Ancylobacter polymorphus: one gene and its partners. The protein of the gene in region 1 binds, or shares a complex with, the protein of each later gene. Links are inferred from orthologs where the notes say so. Each region holds a gene or a part of one and is shown on either strand. Other genes may lie near its edges.

Evidence for each region.
Region 2: the proteins of accD (region 1) and accB are in contact, whole or in part, in a solved structure (PDB 8UXZ), measured with the Escherichia coli proteins. The link is inferred for Ancylobacter polymorphus from one-to-one orthologs.
Region 3: the proteins of accD (region 1) and K9D25_RS10690 are in contact, whole or in part, in a solved structure (PDB 8UXZ), measured with the Escherichia coli proteins. The link is inferred for Ancylobacter polymorphus from one-to-one orthologs.

Annotation. Positions count from the first base shown.
Region 1 is NZ_CP083239.1:1,091,388-1,097,121, forward strand. The notes cover bases 2,785-5,734. They hold accD (acetyl-CoA carboxylase, carboxyltransferase subunit beta), read left to right. Parts: upstream 2,785-3,757; coding sequence 3,758-4,711; downstream 4,712-5,734. Other genes in these bases: trpA (tryptophan synthase subunit alpha), read left to right, coding at 2,785-3,612; K9D25_RS05180 (bifunctional folylpolyglutamate synthase/dihydrofolate synthase), read left to right, coding at 4,719-5,734. Also shown: K9D25_RS05155 (glycosyltransferase), read right to left, coding at 1-543; K9D25_RS05160 (phosphoribosylanthranilate isomerase), read left to right, coding at 816-1,547; trpB (tryptophan synthase subunit beta), read left to right, coding at 1,544-2,776; more of trpA, read left to right, coding at 2,773-2,784.
Region 2 is NZ_CP083239.1:3,809,090-3,814,773, forward strand. The notes cover bases 1,088-3,987. They hold accB (acetyl-CoA carboxylase biotin carboxyl carrier protein), read left to right. Parts: upstream 1,088-2,247; coding sequence 2,248-2,727; downstream 2,728-3,987. Other genes in these bases: K9D25_RS18260 (DsbA family protein), read left to right, coding at 1,088-1,580; aroQ (type II 3-dehydroquinate dehydratase), read left to right, coding at 1,771-2,214; accC (acetyl-CoA carboxylase biotin carboxylase subunit), read left to right, coding at 2,738-3,987. In the rest of the region: K9D25_RS18255 (M48 family metalloprotease), read left to right, coding at 1-759; more of K9D25_RS18260, read left to right, coding at 795-1,087; more of accC, read left to right, coding at 3,988-4,090; aat (leucyl/phenylalanyl-tRNA--protein transferase), read left to right, coding at 4,217-4,897; K9D25_RS25100 (DUF2155 domain-containing protein), read right to left, coding at 4,828-5,487; K9D25_RS18290 (NADH:ubiquinone oxidoreductase subunit NDUFA12), read right to left, coding at 5,619-5,684. UniProt on the Escherichia coli protein: This protein is a component of the acetyl coenzyme A carboxylase complex; first, biotin carboxylase catalyzes the carboxylation of the carrier protein and then the transcarboxylase transfers the carboxyl group to form malonyl-CoA.
Region 3 is NZ_CP083239.1:2,267,810-2,273,450, reverse strand. What follows is about bases 2,165-5,021. They hold K9D25_RS10690 (acetyl-CoA carboxylase carboxyltransferase subunit alpha), read right to left. Parts: upstream 4,142-5,021; coding sequence 3,188-4,141; downstream 2,165-3,187. Other genes in these bases: K9D25_RS10685 (site-specific tyrosine recombinase XerD), read right to left, coding at 4,258-5,021; K9D25_RS10695 (L,D-transpeptidase family protein), read right to left, coding at 2,165-3,045. Outside these bases: preprotein translocase subunit SecA, read left to right, coding at 1-942; K9D25_RS10700 (nuclear transport factor 2 family protein), read left to right, coding at 952-1,350; more of K9D25_RS10695, read right to left, coding at 1,366-2,164; more of K9D25_RS10685, read right to left, coding at 5,022-5,226; K9D25_RS10680 (hypothetical protein), read right to left, coding at 5,223-5,366; K9D25_RS10675 (shikimate kinase), read left to right, coding at 5,576-5,641. UniProt on the Escherichia coli protein: Component of the acetyl coenzyme A carboxylase (ACC) complex. First, biotin carboxylase catalyzes the carboxylation of biotin on its carrier protein (BCCP) and then the CO(2) group is transferred by the carboxyltransferase to acetyl-CoA to form malonyl-CoA.

The DNA of each region.
Region 1 (5,734 bases):
CGGCACCAGCTCGGCGTCGGGGCGGCCGAACACCGCCTGGGCGCGGCGCCGGTTCTCCGGGGAATGGAAGGTCAGCACATCGACCCGCCGGAGCAGCCACCGGTAGAGCGGACGGTGGAGCGGCGACAGCCGCCGCCACTCATCCATCAGCCACACCGACTGGCCGAGGAGCTTGGGCCGGGACGAACGCCGTGCCAGCGACAGCAGCATCGCCACCGCGAGAAACTGGGCCTCGGTGTGCGTCCACACAATGTCGGCCCGGAAGATCTCCGCCCGGTTGCGGAGCGCATGGACGAGGTCGAAGCCCAGCGCCAGCCGCAGCGCGCCGCGCAGACCCTTCCCGAGCAGCCCTTCACGACCCGCGCGCGAGAAGCGGACTTCGCAGCCCTCGCGCTCGGCGCGCCGGTAGCCATAGGGCGAGGGGTCGTTGATGCCGATGAGCGCACCGCTCCGCTGGTTCCGCTCCCATTCGGCCGCGTCCTGGCCGTGCGAAAGCTGCACGAAGACCTTGATCGGGTGCGGATCGGTCATGGCGGTCGTCATCGCGAGGGCTTCTGGTGAAGGCCGGTTGCGCGCGGGAGATCGGCCGGCCACGCCGCGGCACGCTAGGACGCCGTATCCAAGAGGGGAACAGCCCGCACCGAGAAAAACCGATTTATGATGAGGATTATTCTCAGAATCCGTCCACAGGCGCCTGCCGCCTCTGGCCGCGTGCGTGTCGCCGGGCTTCTGCGCCGGAGTCAGCCCCGTCCTCGGCGATGCCCTCGCGTCAAAGAGCCGTTCATGCTAGGTGGCTCTGTTCCGAGGAGGCGGCCTTGTCGCTTGAGATCAAAATCTGCGGGCTGAGCACCGCCGAGACGCTGGAGGCGTCCGTCAGTGCCGGTGCGGACATGGTGGGCATGGTGTTCTTCGCCCCCTCGCCGCGCCATGTCGACCTCGCCACCGCCGCCACCCTCGGCGCTCAGGCGCGCGGGCGGGCGCAGATCGTCGCGCTCACCGTCGATGCCGACGACGCGACGCTGGCCGCCATCATCGACGCGCTGCGCCCCGACATGCTGCAGCTGCACGGTCGCGAGAGCGTGGAGCGCGTCGCCGCCATCCGTGCCCGCTTCGGCCTGCCGGTCATGAAGGCGCTCGGCATTGCCTCAGCCGAAGACCTTGCCGCGCTGGCCGCCTATGAAGGCGTGGCCAACCGGCTGCTGCTCGACGCCAAGCCGCCCGAGGGCGCCACCCTGCCCGGCGGCAATGGCGTCGCCTTCGACTGGAACCTCATCGCCGGCCTTGACCTCGCCCGGCCCTTCATGCTGTCAGGCGGGCTCGACCCGGAAAACGTCGCGGACGCGGTGCGGCTCATCCATCCGCCCGGCCTCGACGTATCCTCCGGTGTCGAACGTGGACCCGGCATCAAGGACCCGTCCCGCATCGAGGCCTTCTTGCGCGCCGCGCGGACGGCCGAGGCGCAAGGATCTTCCGCCCCGACCGGCGACACCGCCCACGGCTCCGCGCCGACGCCGCCTTCACCTGCCAGAGAGACGAGCCCGTCGTGAACGCTCCCAATTCCTTCCGCACCGGCCCCGACGAGAACGGGCATTTCGGCCTCTTCGGCGGCCGTTTCGTTGCCGAAACGCTCATGCCGCTCATCCTCGATCTGGAGACGGCCTATAACGAAGCCAAGGCCGATCCCGCCTACAAGGCGGAGATGGATGCCGGGCTGAAGCACTATGTCGGCCGGCCGAGCCCGCTCTATTACGCCGAGCGGCTGACCGAGCATCTGCGCGCCGGCGCGCCGGCAGGGATGGGCGCGAAGATTTACTTCAAGCGCGAAGAGCTGAATCACACCGGCTCGCACAAGGTGAACAACGTCCTCGGCCAGATCCTGCTCGCCCGCCGCATGGGCAAGAAGCGGATCATCGCCGAGACCGGCGCCGGCCAGCACGGCGTCGCCACCGCCACGCTCTGCGCGCGCTACGGCCTCGAATGCGTCGTCTATATGGGCGCCGTCGACGTTGCCCGGCAGGCGCCCAACGTGTTCCGCATGAAGATGCTCGGCGCCAGCGTCGTCCCCGTCCAGTCCGGCTCGAAGACGCTGAAGGACGCGATGAACGAGGCGCTGCGCGACTGGGTGACCAACGTCGCCGACACCTTCTACTGCATCGGCACGGTGGCGGGCCCGCACCCCTACCCCGCCATGGTGCGCGACTTCCAGAGCATCATCGGCACCGAGACCCGCGAGCAGATGCTGGAGATGGAAGGCCGGCTGCCGGACAGCCTGATCGCCTGCATCGGCGGCGGCTCCAACGCCATGGGCCTGTTCCACCCCTTCCTCGATGACCCGAGCGTGAAGATCTTCGGTGTCGAGGCCGCCGGCCACGGCATCCCCTCCGGCCAGCACGCCGCCTCGCTCACCGGCGGGCGCCCGGGCGTGCTGCACGGCAACCGCACCTATCTGCTGATGGACGGGGACGGCCAGATCGCCGAGGCGCATTCCATCTCCGCCGGCCTCGACTATCCCGGCATCGGGCCGGAGCATTCCTGGCTGCACGACACCGGCCGCGCCACCTATATCTCCGCCACCGATGACGAGGCGCTGGAAGCGTTCCAGCTGGTGGCGAAGCTCGAAGGCATCATCCCGGCGCTGGAGCCGGCGCATGCGCTGGCCAAGGTCGCGCAGCTCGCCCCCACCTTCCCGGAAGATCACCTGATGGTGGTCAACCTCTCCGGCCGTGGCGACAAGGACATCCCGCAGGTGGCGGACATTCTGGGAACGAGCCTATGAGCACCCGCATCGAAACCCGTTTCCGCGCCTGCGCGGCCGAGGGGCGCGCCGCGCTCGTCACCTTCATCACCGCCGGCGATCCCGACCATGATACCTCGCTCGCCTTGCTCAAGGCGCTGCCGGCGGCGGGCGCCGACATCATCGAACTCGGCGTGCCCTTCACCGACCCGATGGCCGACGGCCCGGCGATCCAGGCCGCGGGCCTGCGCGCGCTAGCGGCCGGCCAGACGCTGGCCAAGACGCTTGCCATGGTGAAGACCTTCCGCGAGAGCGACGCCACCACGCCGCTGGTGCTGATGGGCTATTACAACCCGGTCTATGTCTATGGCGTCGAACGCTTCCTGGCCGACGCCAAGGCGGCGGGCGTCGACGGCCTCGTGGTGGTCGACCTTCCGCCGGAGGAAGACGGCGAACTCTGCCTGCCGGCGCTGGCGGCGGGGCTCGACTTCATCCGCCTCGCCACCCCGACCACCGACGACCAGCGGCTGCCGGCCGTGCTGAAGCACACGGCGGGCTTCGTCTATTACGTCTCCATCACCGGCATCACCGGCGCGGCGCAGGCCGACCCGGACGCGGTCGGCCGGGCGGTGGCGCGGATCAAGCGCCACACCACGCTGCCCGTCGCGGTCGGCTTCGGCGTGAAGACGCCGGAGAGCGCCGCCGCCATCGCCGCCAATGCCGATGGCGTGGTGGTCGGCTCGGCGCTGATCGACGCGCTGCGCGCCACGCTCGATGCCGAGAACCGCGCCACGCCCGCGACCATTACCGCCGTCACCGATCTGGTCGGCCGGCTCGCCCAGGCCGTGCGCGGGGTACGCCGCCAGGCGGCGGAATAGCGATCAAAGCCGGCGCACGCCCGCGCGGCCGCGGCCGAATCGCGCGTGCGCCTTTTCATCGCCCTTCTGCGGCATTAGATGAGGGGCGGCCGGCGGCGGGGAGACCCCCGTCGCGGCCGCTGCGTCACCGTCCGGAGCCCGACCGTTGAACTGGATCTCGAACGTCGTCCCCAAGCTGAGCTCCTTCCTGAACCGTCGGGAAGTGCCGGAAAATCTCTGGGTGAAGTGCCCGGAGACGGGGCAGATGGTGTTCCATAAGGATCTGGAGGCGAATCTCCACGTCGTCCCCGGCTCCGGCTATCATATGCGCATGGACCCGACGGCGCGTCTGCGCTCGGTGTTCGACGGCGGCAAATGGTACGATATCGGCCTGCCGGCGGTGGCCATCGACCCGCTGAAGTTCCGCGACGAGAAGCGCTATGTCGACCGCCTCAAGGACGCCCGGACCAAGACCGGCGCGCAGGACGCGGTGAAGGTCGGTTATGGCAAGCTGGAAGGCCTGCCCGTCACCGTGGCGGTGCAGGATTTCGGCTTCATGGGCGGTTCGCTCGGCATGGCGGCGGGCGAGGCCATCGTCACCGGGCTTGAGACCGCCGCCTCGCGCGGCACGCCCTTCATCATGTTCGCCTCCTCCGGCGGCGCGCGCATGCAAGAAGGCATCCTCTCGCTGATGCAGATGCCGCGCACCACCTGCGCCATCCAGGAACTGCGCGAAGCGAAGCTCCCCTATATCGTGGTTCTGACCAACCCGACCACGGGTGGCGTCACCGCCTCCTATGCCATGCTGGGCGACATCCAGATCGCCGAGCCGGGCGCGCTCATCGGCTTCGCCGGCCCGCGCGTCATTGAGCAGACCATCCGCGAGAAGCTGCCGGAGGGCTTCCAGCGCGCCGAATATCTGCGCGACCACGGCATGATCGACCTCGTCGTCCACCGCCACCAGATGCGCCCGACGCTGGCGCGGCTCTGCCGCCTGCTGATGCGCGCCCCGGCCGTGGCGGGCGAGACCAAGGCCGCAGCAAAGCCCGCCGAGGACAAGGCGGCCGAAGCCCCGGCCCTGCCGGTCCCCGCCGCCAACCCCGCGCCCGCCAGCGCCTGAGGCCCCCATGAGCGCGCTTCCAGCCGCCGGCCCCGCGCCCACCGAGGGGCCGCGGGCGCCGGTCGACGACATTTTCGACCGGCTGCTGGCGCTGCACCCGAAGCTGATCGACCTCTCGCTCGACCGGATGTGGCGGCTGCTGGAGCGGCTCGGCCATCCCGAGCGGCGGCTGCCGCCGGTGATCCATGTCGCCGGCACCAATGGCAAGGGCTCCACCGTCGCCTTCATGCGGGCGATCCTGGAAGCCGCCGGCCAGCGCGTGCATGTCTACACCTCGCCGCATCTGGTGCGCTTCAACGAGCGCATCCGCCTCGCCGGCACGCTGGTGGACGATGCCCGCCTCACCGGCGCACTGGCGCGGGCGGAAGAGGCCAATGGCGGCGAACCGATCACCTTTTTCGAGATCACCACGGCGGCGGCGCTGCTGCTGTTCGCGGAAACCCCCGCCGACATCTTGCTGCTGGAAGTCGGCCTCGGCGGCCGGCTCGACGCCACCAATGTGATCGAGCGGCCGCTGGTGAGTGTCATCACCCCGGTCTCCATCGACCATGTCGATTTCCTCGGCGAGACCGTGGCGGAGATCGCCGGCGAAAAGGCCGGCATCCTCAAGCGCGGCGTGCCCGCCGTGCTCGGCCACCAGCCGCGCGAGGCGCTGCGCACGATCGAACGGCAGGCGGCGCGGCTCGGCGTGCCGCTCTCGGTCATGGGCGAGCACTATCAGGCGCATGAGGAAGGCGGCAGGCTGGTCGTCGCCGACGAGGCGGGACTGCTCGACCTGCCGCGCCCGCGCCTCGTCGGCCCGCACCAGATCGTCAATGCCGGCCTCGCGGTGGAAGCGTTGCGCGTCGCCAATCTCGGCCTGCCGCCCGCCGCCTTCGAGGAAGGCATGCGCGCCGCGCAATGGCCGGCGCGGCTGCAGCGGCTGGGCCCCGGCCCGCTCACCGCCCGCGCGCCGGAAGGCGTCGACATCTGGCTCGATGGCGGGCACAACGCCGCCGGCGGTCAGGCGCTCGCCGCCGCACT
Region 2 (5,684 bases), 2.7 Mb from region 1 along the record:
CGCGTCGACCCCTATGTGCTGAGCCACCCGATGGCGACGGAGCGCATCGCGCTTCTGTCGGAGATGGCGCATAAGAGCCCCTATTTCGACGCCAAGGACCCGCCCGCCCTGCAGGCGCGGCACGACATGATGCGGGCCAAGCTGGTCGGCTTCACCCAGCCGCCGGACACGGTGAACCGTACCTATCCGCGTTCCGACACTTCGCTGCCGGCGCGCTATGCGCGGGCGATTTCCGGCTACCGCTTCGGCAGCATCTCCGACGCGCTGAACCAGATCGATTCGCTGATCGCCGACCAGCCGAATAATCCCTATTTCTACGAGCTGAAGGGCCAGGCGCTGCTGGAGGCCGGTCGGGCGCGGGAGGCGGTGCCACCTCTGCGCCGCGCCGTCGCGCTGTCCGATGGCAACCCGCTGATCCGCATGCTGCTCGGCCAGGCGCTGGTCGCCAGCGACGACAAGGCGTCGATGGAAGAAGCGGTACGCGAACTCAACTTCAGTCTGCAGCGCGAGCCGACCTCGCCCGCCGGCTGGCGCTACCTCGCCATGGCCTATGGCCGCAAGGGTGACATTCCCAATGCCGACCTCGCCTCGGCGCAGGCCGCCTATATGAGCGGCGATTTCCGCCTGTCGCGCGAGCTTGCCACCCGCGCCCGCAACGGCTTCAAGCTCGGCTCGCCGGGCTGGCTGAAGGCGGACGACATCGTCAACTACAAGCCGCCGGTGGACCCGAACGCCCGCCGCAAGCAGGCCGGCCAGTGACGGCCGGTACCGCCTCTTTCCCGCTGGAGACTCCCATGCTGCCCCTTCGCCTCCTCCGCCGCGCCGGCCGCGCGACCCTCGCGCTCGGCCTTGCCGCCGGCCTGCTGCTCGGCGCGGCGCACACACCGGCCTCCGCACTCGACGATGCCCAGCGCAAGGAATTCGAGAGCGTGATCCGCGACTATCTCGTGAACAATCCCGAGGTGATCCAGGAAGCGATCATGGTGCTGCAGCAGCGCCAGGCCGCGGCTGCGGCCAAGCAGCGCGAGACGGCGGTGGCCGAACTCAAGCCCCGCATCTACGACACCACGCGCGGCGTCGTAGTCGGCAACCCGCAGGGCGACGTCACCCTGGTCGAGTTCTTCGATTACAATTGCGGCTACTGCAAGCGCGCGCTGGGCGACATGGTCGACCTCATCAAGGGCGACCCCAAGCTCAAGGTGATCCTCAAGGAATTCCCGGTGCTCGGACCGGGTTCGGTGGAAGCGGCGCGCGTGGCGGTCGCCGTGCGCCTGACCGCGCCGGACAAGTATTTCGACTTCCACAAGAAGCTGCTCGGCGAACGCGGCCAGGCCAACAAGGACAAGGCGATCGAGGCCGCCGTCGCGGCCGGCGTCGACAAGGCGGCGCTGGAGAAGGCGCTCGACAATCCGGAAGTCAACGCCACGCTGCAGGACGACCTGCAACTGGCCGAGGCGCTCGGCATCGATGGCACGCCAAGCTATGTGCTGGGCGACCAGGTGGTGGTCGGCGCGGTCGGTCATGACCAGCTGAAGGACGCCATCGCCTCCGTGCGCAAGTGCGGCAAGACCCAGTGCTGACCGTCCATGGCTGAAGCTGCGGCGCGGACCGCCCCCACGGACCGCGCCGCACGCGGCCCCGCCGCAAGGTCCGCCGGCCGGGGATAATCCCCCGGAAAGCACGGCAGGGCTTGGCGCGGGGCCAGCCATTGCCTATAAACCCGCGGCCGTCCCGGCATGGGGCCGCCGGCGGCTGGCTCAACGAGGCGCGATGCCCGACACGGTGCATGTTCTCAACGGACCGAATCTGAACCTGCTCGGTACGCGCGAGCCGGAGATTTACGGCCGTGCGACCATCGCCGATGTGGAGGCCGCCTGCCGCGCCGCCTGCGAGCGTCATGGCCTCGACCTCGTCTTCCGCCAGACCAACCATGAAGGCGAGCTCGTCACCTTCCTTCAGGAAGCGCGCGGCTCGCGGGGCGTGGTGCTGAACGCGGCGGCCTATACCCACACATCCGTCGCCATCGCCGACGCCATCAAGGCGGCCGGCCTCATTGTCGTCGAAGTCCACCTGTCCAACGTCTTCGCGCGCGAAGCCTTCCGCCATCATTCCTATATTTCGCCGGTCGCCCGTGGGGTGATCTGCGGTCTGGGGATCGACGGCTACCGGCTCGCCATCGACGCGCTCGCCACCGCCGGTGGCAAGATCAGCTGAGGGAGACGGGCGAGCGACCGTCACGGGATCATGATGAAAACCAACAAGCCGAACATCGACCCCGCGCTCGTGCGCGAGATCGCCAACCTGCTGTCCGAAAGCGACCTCACCGAGATCGAGGTGCAGCACGAGGATCTGCGCATCCGCGTCGTCCGCGCCGCGCCCACCGTCTATGCCGCCCCGGTCGCGGTCGCGCCGGCCCCCGTGGCCGCCGCCGCCCCGGCACCGGCCGCCGCCGCGCCGGCGTCTGCCGCTCCCGTGGCCGACCTGTCGAAGCATCCCGGTCTCGTCACCTCGCCGATGGTGGGCACCGCCTATCTCGGCCCCGAGCCCGGCGCGAAGTACTTCGTCGAGGTCGGCTCGGTGGTGAAGGAAGGCCAGACGCTGCTCATCGTCGAGGCGATGAAGACCATGAACGCGATTCCCGCGCCCCGCGCCGGCACCGTGACCCGTATCATCGTGGAGAATGCGCAGCCGGTCGAATATGGCGAGCCACTCCTGATCATCGAGTGAGGCGCGCCTGATGTTCGGCAAGATCCTGATTGCCAATCGCGGCGAGATCGCCCTGCGCGTGCTGCGCGCCTGCAAGGAAATGGGCATCGCCACCGTGGCGGTTCATTCCACCGCCGACGCCAACGCCATGCATGTGAAGCTGGCCGACGAGAGCGTGTGCATCGGCCCGCCGGCCGCCAAGGACAGCTATCTCAACATACCCGCTCTGCTCGCCGCCTGCGAGATCACCGGCGCGGAAGCGGTGCATCCGGGCTATGGCTTCCTGTCCGAGAATGCGCGCTTCGCCGAGATCCTGATCGATCACGGTGTCGCCTTCATCGGGCCCAAGCCCGAGCATATCCGGGTGATGGGCGACAAGATCGAGGCCAAGCGCACCGCCAAGGCGCTGGGTATTCCGTGCGTGCCGGGTTCCGAGGGCGGAATCTCCTCCGACGACGAAGCGACCAAGGTCGCCCGCGACATCGGCTATCCCGTGCTGATCAAGGCTGCCGCCGGCGGTGGCGGACGCGGCATGAAGGTGGCGCGCTCGGAAGACGAGCTGTCCTCCGCCCTTTCGACCGCCCGCTCGGAGGCCCGTGCCGCCTTCGGCGACGACGCGGTCTATATCGAGAAATATCTCGGCACCCCGCGCCACATCGAAATTCAGGTGTTCGGCGACGGCAAGGGCAATGCGGTTCATCTGGGTGAGCGCGACTGCTCGCTGCAGCGCCGCCACCAGAAGGTGCTGGAGGAGGCCCCCTCCCCGACCATTACCGCCGAACAGCGGGCCCGGATCGGCGAGACCTGCGCCAAGGCGATGCGCGACATGAAGTATCTCGGCGCGGGAACCATCGAGTTCCTGTACGAGAATGGCGAGTTCTACTTCATCGAAATGAACACCCGCATCCAGGTGGAGCATCCGGTGACGGAAGCGATCACCGGCATTGACCTGATCCGCGAGCAGATCCGCGTCGCCGCCGGCGAGACGCTGAGCTTCGGCCAGAGCGATGTGGTTCTGCGCGGCCACGCTATCGAGTGCCGCGTGAATGCGGAGCACCCGCGCACCTTCCGGCCGTCGCCGGGCAAGATCGGCTACTGGCATGTGCCGGGCGGCCTTGGCGTGCGCATCGATTCGGCCGTCTATCAGGGCTACTCGATCCCGCCCTATTACGACAGCATGATCGGCAAGCTCATTGTCCACGCCGCCACCCGCGAGGAGTGCATCGCGCGCCTCAAGCGGGCGCTGAACGAGTTCGTGGTGGAAGGCATCGAAACCACGCTGCCGCTGTTCCGCGAGCTGGTCGAGAATGACGACATCAAGCGCGGCGCCTACGACATCCACTGGCTGGAGCATTTCCTCGCCGAGGGCGAGCCGGGCGCCTGAAGCTCCCTTCAGCATCAGTGATCAAACGACATCATGGCCGGGACGCGTCCCGGCCATTTTCATGTCCCCGGCGCCGTACGGCGCCTCCACCTTCACAGCGCCGCGCATCTCGGTCATGCTGGCCGCATGTCACACCCGCGCGAACATCAGGTCGAAATCACCCCGGACGTGCTGCTGAAGGCCTATGCCTGCGGCATCTTCCCGATGGCCGAGAGCGCCGACGACCCCGGCCTCTACTGGATCGAGCCGGAGCGGCGCGGCATCATTCCGCTGGACGACTTCACCCTTACGAGCCGCCTCGCCCGCACGGTGCGGGCCGACCGTTTCGAAATCCGCATCGACCACGACTTCGAGGCGGTGATCGATGGCTGCGCCGCCCCCGCCGACGGGCGCGGCTCGACCTGGATCAACCGGCGCATCCGCAAGCTCTATTGCGACCTGCACGCACGCGGCTACTGCCACTCCGTCGAGGCCTGGCAGGATGGAGCACTGGTGGGCGGGCTCTATGGCGTCCGGCTGGGGCGGGCCTTTTTCGGCGAGAGTATGTTCCACATCGCCCGCGACGCCTCCAAGGTGGCGCTGGTGCATCTGGTGGCCCGGCTGAAGAAAGGTGGTTTCGTGCTGCTCGACACCCAGTTCGTCACCGATCACCTGCGCAGCTTCGGCGCGATCGAAGTACCCAAGCGTCAGTACAGCCGGCTGCTGGGACAGGCGCTGGAAGCGGGCGAAGGGGATTTCTACTGCTGGCCGCCGGGCGAGGCGATCACCGGCGCGGTCTGCTTGCAGTCGGTCAGCCACACATCATAGATCGGGTGCTCGACCCCGTGCAGGCCGGGGCTGGAGGCGAACATCCAGCCACCGAACAGCGGCTGCACCTTGCCGTCGAGTGCGATTTCCTGAATCTCGACGAAGCCCGTGGTGTTCTGCTGCTCGCTCTCCGGCCGTGTATAGCAGGCGCGCGGCGTGATCCGCAGCGCACCGAACTGCACGGTTTCGTTGATCGCCACGTCGAAGCTGGTGATGCGGCCGGTGATCTTGTCGAGGCCGGCGAACTCGGCGGTGCGGTTCTCGATCTTCTGCTCCGGCGGCTGGATCACCTCGATGTCGCCGCTTGGGCCGACGGTCGCCTGCCCCGGCACTTCCGCCGGCGCGGGCGCGGGCGCGCGCGGCGTACCGGCGTCGGGGTCTTCCATGATGGAGGGCACACCCGCCCCACCCGGCGGCGAATCGGGGTCCTCGACCGGCCCTTCCATCTGCGGCGGCGGCGCCAGCGGCTGCGATTCCACCCCACCCTGCCAGCCCTGGGCGGCGAGAGGCGCGGCGGCAAAGCCTGCCAGCATCACCCCGGCGAGAAGCGCGGAGCGCAGGAACGGTCGGAAAGCGGAAATGCCGTGCACCGGAAAGCCTCGCGAAGCGCACTGCCCCTCCGGCGCGCGCAGGGGGCCAAGATGCCGGGCAATGCGGCGATGTCGGGGCGGGCGCGAAAATCCCGCGCGTGGCCCCACCTGCCCCGCCGGCGCGGCGGGCGTCACTCGGGCGTCCAGGCCTTGTAGTCGCCCGTCACGGCGGGGCGATGACCGAAGCCGATGGCCGA
Region 3 (5,641 bases), 1.2 Mb from region 1 along the record:
GACCGGCTCGACGGCATGCTACAGAAGCTCGGCCTCAAGGAGGGCGAGGCGATCGTCCATCCTTGGATCAACCGCGCGCTGGAAAAGGCGCAGCAGAAGGTCGAGGCGCGCAATTACGACATCCGCAAGAACCTGCTGAAATACGACGACGTGATGAACGACCAGCGCAAGGTGGTGTTCGAGCAGCGCGTGGAACTGATGCAGGACGAGGACGTCGCCGAGACGGTCGCCGAAATGCGCCATGGCGTCATCGAGGACATCGTCACCAAGCATGTGCCGCCCAATGCCTATCCCGAGCAGTGGGACACGGACGGCCTTGACGAGCAGCTGCAGCGCGTGCTCGGCCTCGACCTGCCGGTCAAGGAATGGGCGGCCGAGGAAGGCATCGCCGACGAGGAGATGCGCGAGCGCGTGCAGCGCCGGGCCGATGAAGCGATGGCGCTTAAGGCGGCCAAATACGGCCCCGACATCATGCGCTATGTCGAGAAGTCGATCCTCTTGCAGACGCTGGACCACCTCTGGCGCGAGCATCTGGTGACGCTCGATCATCTGCGCCAGGTCATCGGCCTGCGCGGTTATGCCCAGCGCGACCCGCTGAACGAGTACAAGTCGGAAGCCTTCCAGCTGTTCGAGGCTATGCTCGCCAATCTGCGCGAGGCGGTCACCGCCCAGCTGATGCGCGTCGAGGTGATGGCCGCGCCGCAGACCGACGAGATGCCGCCCATGGCGCCGCACCATATCGACGCGGCGACCGGCGAGGACGAGTTCGCGCTCGCCGACGCCGAGATTGCCGCGGCGGCGACGCTGGCCCCGGCTTTCGACGCGGCGACGCCGAACCGTGACCCCAATGACCCCTCGACCTGGGGTCGGGTCGGCCGCAATGAGGCCTGCCCCTGCGGTTCGGGCCTGAAATACAAGCACTGCCACGGCAAGTTCGTCTGAGGCGGAGCGATGGGTGACGGGGCGCAGGGCGATCGAAATGACGACCTGCATCGCGTCGCCGCCGCCGAACAGCGGCTGCGCGACGCCGCTCTCGCGGGCGATGTCGCCGCGCTCGACGCGCTGCTGGCCGACGATCTGGTCTTCGTCAACCAGTTCGGCCATGTACTGAGCAAAGAGGACGATCTCGACCTGCACCGCACCGGTGCTTTCCGGCTGGAGCGGCTGACCTTTTCCGACTATCGGATCAGCCATCTCGCGCCCGGGCTGGTGCTCGCGGTGCTGCGCGCCGATGCCACTGGGACGGCGGGCGGAGCGCCCTTCGAGGCAAGGCTGCGCTTCACGCGGGTATGGCGGAACGAAGCCACGGGCTGGCGGGTCGCCAGCGCCCACAGCACCCCGCTCGCCTGAATCCCTTTCGGGACCTTACTGAACCGCTGAGAAGCTACCCGGCGCCAGAATGCCGGCAGCACCCGGGAGGGTCTGAACCGTGCCGGGCGTCGTCGCAGAGCCGGACGACACCACCGAAGGAGCCGAAGCGGCGGCGGCAGGCGCCGGCGGGTTCGCCCGCGTTGCCGCCTGCGGCGCCGCCGCCTGGCGCGGCACGGGCGGCCGGACGGGCGGAACCGGCACGTCGGCGATCGGCTCGGCCGCCGGGGCCGTCTCTGCCGGCGGCGCGCTGCCGCCGAACAGGTTCTTTAGGCTGTCGAGAAAGCCGCCATTGCTGCCGGCATCGAGCGCGGCCAGCTGCGGCAGCGGCGCCCGCTCAGCCGGCCGGGCTTGAACGTCGGCAGACGGCGAGCCGCCGGCCTGCGGCGGGGTCGGCGCCGAAGCGGGCGTCGCTGCAGCCACGGCCGGCGGCGCGGAAGTGGTCGGCGCAGACGTCAGCCCGCCGAAAAGATTGTCGAAGAACCCACCCGTGCTGGGGGCGGCGGCGGCAACGGCGAGGCGCGGCCCGCCCGGCGCATCGTCCGGACGCGGCGCCGGCAGCGGAACGGCGGCGGCCTCGGTCACCGTATCGGCGGTGGCGAGCGCGATGCTCTCCGCCGGCGCCGGCTCCGTGGTCGAAACTCCATAATCGCTGCCTGGCGGCTTCACCACCGGCGGCAGCGAACCGGGCGCGGACAGTTCGGGGTTTTCCAGCTTGGCGAGGAACACCTTATGCATGCCGCCATCCTTGCCGGTTTTGACCGGGGCGACGGGCTGCAGCGCGCCGGCGCTGGCGATCTTGGTGCTGACCTCCTTCTGCCGGGCGGCGACTTCTTCCTCCAGCCCCTCCGGCATCGTGTAGTCCGGGCAGGGAAGGCTCGCCTGCAGCTTCTGGTTCGGGTCGACCGGCGTGGCGTTGAACACATAGCGCTTGCCGCAATAATCCACCTTTGGCGGCGCCTTGGTGATCTCGAACACGTCGCTGCCTTCCTTCAGCATCTTCCAGAAGGCGAGATTCGGGTTGTTGCGGTGGCGGACCAGATTGTCCGTCGTCATGCGGAACGGATAGGCCTGCACCTGGAAGGAGCGCTGCCCGCCATAGAAGCTCTCGCGGCCGAGCGCGAAAATCTCCTGCACCTGCTCGTCGGTCATGGCGTAGCAGCCGCGCGAGGAGCAGTCGCCATGCACCATCAGATTGCTGCCGGAGCGGCCCCAGGCGCGGTCATAGGCATTGGGAAAGCCAAGGTCGAAGGCGAGGTAATAGCTGGAATTCGGGTTCATCTGGCCGGGGGTGATGGCGTAGAAACCCTCCGGCGCCTGCCGGTCGCCCTCCTTCACCTTCGGCCCCAATTCGCCGGACCAGCGGCAGATCGGGTAGGTCTTCAGCAGCGCATACTCGCCGCTGGTGGTTTCCTTCCAGACTTCGAGCTCGGATTCCTCCTTGAAGATCCGCACCACGATCGGGCTCGACTTGGTCATGCCCTTCTGGTCGATCAGCGCCAGAGTCTGCGGGGAGAGGCTCTTGCTCGCCTTCGACATGGGCGAGGAACTGTCGCCGCCATTGCAGCCGGCCAGCACCAGCGCGGTGCAGCCGGCCAATAGGGCCGCGCGCCAGCGCGCACCGAGTCCCCGGTCACGCGCCTGACGCGAGAGGCTCGAAATGGCCTGAAACCTCAACCCCGGTATCTCCCCGAAACCGCAGCGCACAAGGCGCCCGCGCCAAGCGTTATACCGCGTCCGGGGTCGGCGCAATCCCGCCGCGCATCACCGTCGATCACAGCCCGGCGAGGGGATCGCTTCGGCGCGCGCCCGTATCCGCTCAGAGATTGCGGCCGATGGCCAGGAACTTCTCGCGGCGGGCCTTGCGCAGCGCCGCCGGCTCCATCCCGTCGAGTTCCCCGAGCGCGGCCTCGATGGCATCGCCCGTCGCCCGCATCGCCGCCTCGGGGTCGCGATGGGCGCCGCCAGGGGGCTCGGGAATCACGGAATCGATGACGTGGAAACGGAGCAGGTCCTGCGCGGTGATCTTCATGTTCATCGCCGCTTCCTGCGCCTTGGCAGTGTCGCGCCAGAGGATCGAGGCCGCGCCTTCCGGCGAGATCACGCTGTAGATCGAATGCTCCAGCATCAGCACCCGGTTGGCGGTGGCGATGGCGATGGCGCCGCCGGAGCCGCCCTCACCGATGATGACGGCGACATTGGGCACGCCGAGCGAGAGGCAGGCATCGGTCGAGCGGGCAATGGCCTCGGCCTGGCCGCGCTCCTCGGCGTCGAGGCCGGGGAAGGCGCCGGCGGTGTCGACCAGCGAAATGACAGGAAGCGAGAAGCGGTCGGCCAGTTCCATCAGCCGCACCGCCTTGCGGTAGCCCTCGGGCCGCGCCATGCCGAAATTGTGCTTGATGCGGGTCTCGGTGCTGGAGCCTTTCTCCTGCCCGATCAGGCAGACGGCGCGGCCGCGAAAGCGGGCGAGACCGCCGAGAATGGCGTGGTCGTCGCCGAATTTGCGGTCGCCGGCCAGCGGGTCGAACTCCTCGAACAGCGCCGAGGCATAATCGGAGAAGTGCGGGCGCAGCGGATGACGCGCCACCTGCGTCTTCTGCGAGGGCGAGAGATTCGCGTAGAGCTGGAGCAGGGCGTCGCGCGCCTTGCCTTCCAGCCGCACGATATCGTCGCCAATGGCGACCGCGTCGCCCTGCGCCGCCATGGCGCGCAATTCTTCCAGCTTGGCCTCGAGTTCGGCCACGGGCTTCTCAAAATCGAGGTAGCTGCGCATTGGAAATGATTGAACCGGCTCACGGGAAAGGGGGGCCACCGGGAAGGACAGCCCGCGAAATCGGGCGGAAGCTGCCCCGAGAGGGTGGCGACGTCAAGGCAGGCGCGCATCTGCGCTCAATCGCCGCTGCCCTCACTGAGCGGATGCAGGTCGCGCACCAGGCTTTTCAACCGCTCATCGAGCACATGGGTATAGATCTGCGTGGTGGAAATGTCGCTGTGACCGAGCAGCGTCTGCACGATGCGCAGCTCCGCCCCATGCGCCAGAAGGTGGCTGGCGAAGGCGTGGCGCAGCACATGCGGCGACAGCCGCGCCGGATCGAGCCCGGCGGCCAGAGCGAGGTCTTTCAGGTCCAGCGCCACCTGCTGGCGGGTAATGTGCCCGCTCGCCGCGCCGGAGGGAAAAAGCCAGCGCCCGCGTTCGGCCGGTGCTTTGCGTCCGCCCGCCCCCGCCCGCTCCGCCGCGACCCTGTCCAGTGCCGCGCGATAGGCGGACATGGCGGCGCGCGCCGGCTCACCGAGCGGGACCAGCCGCTCCTTACTGCCCTTGCCGCGCACAATGATGGCGTCGCCGCGCGCATTCGCCGCCGAAGCCGGCAGCGCCGCGAGTTCGGACACGCGCAGACCCGTCGCGTAGAGAAGTTCGACGAAACAGGCGGTGCGCGCCCGCCGCGCGGCTTCAGCAAAGCTCGCCACCGCTTCGCCCGCCCGCTCATGGGCGGTGGCGATGAGACGGCTCACCTCCTCCTGCGACAGCACCTTGGGCAGCGGCCGGCTGCGGCGCGGCCCTTCCAGCACGGCGGCGGGATCGTCGCCGCGATGGCCCTCGGCATAGAGAAAGCGGTGGAACTGGCGCACGGCGGAGAGCTTGCGCGCCACGCTGGCGCTGGCGAGGCCGCGGGCGGAGAGCGCGGCGAGCCAGCCGCGCAGATCGGCGGTGGTGGCGCCCGCGATATCGCGGCCCTGCGTCGCCAGGAACCCTTCATAGTCTTCGAGGTCGCGCTGATAGGCGCCGAGCGTGTTCGCCCCGGCGCCCCGTTCAGCGGCCATCATGTCGAGAAACAGCTGCGCCTCGCGCGGGCTCATTTGGCGAACCGGTCCGGCGGCACCACGACGCTCATCTCGCGCATCTGCGGCTTCACCAGCGTGGCGAACGCCCACAGCGTGCCATAGCCGATGCCACCGAGGATGCCGAGAATGACGAGAAGGCGAATGAGGCTCGGCATGGTGAGCAGGCCCTGCACGATTCGAAAGGGGTTGTGCCGATCCTAAGGCCGTTCGGCGCGGCGGTGGAAGCCGGCGGTATCGTCCTCACCCTGCCATCTCTGTCTGAACGGAGCGTTACAGCGCCGCCACGGGCGCGCACGGGCCGCGCTCGCATTGCGTCACCCCCGCGCTGATGATAGTCCGCGCTTGAGCGAGCGAGCGCAGGGCGATGACGGCGGAACCCGAACAGGACGAGAAGGCGGAACGGCTGCGCGCACTTCTGGGTGCGCGCTCC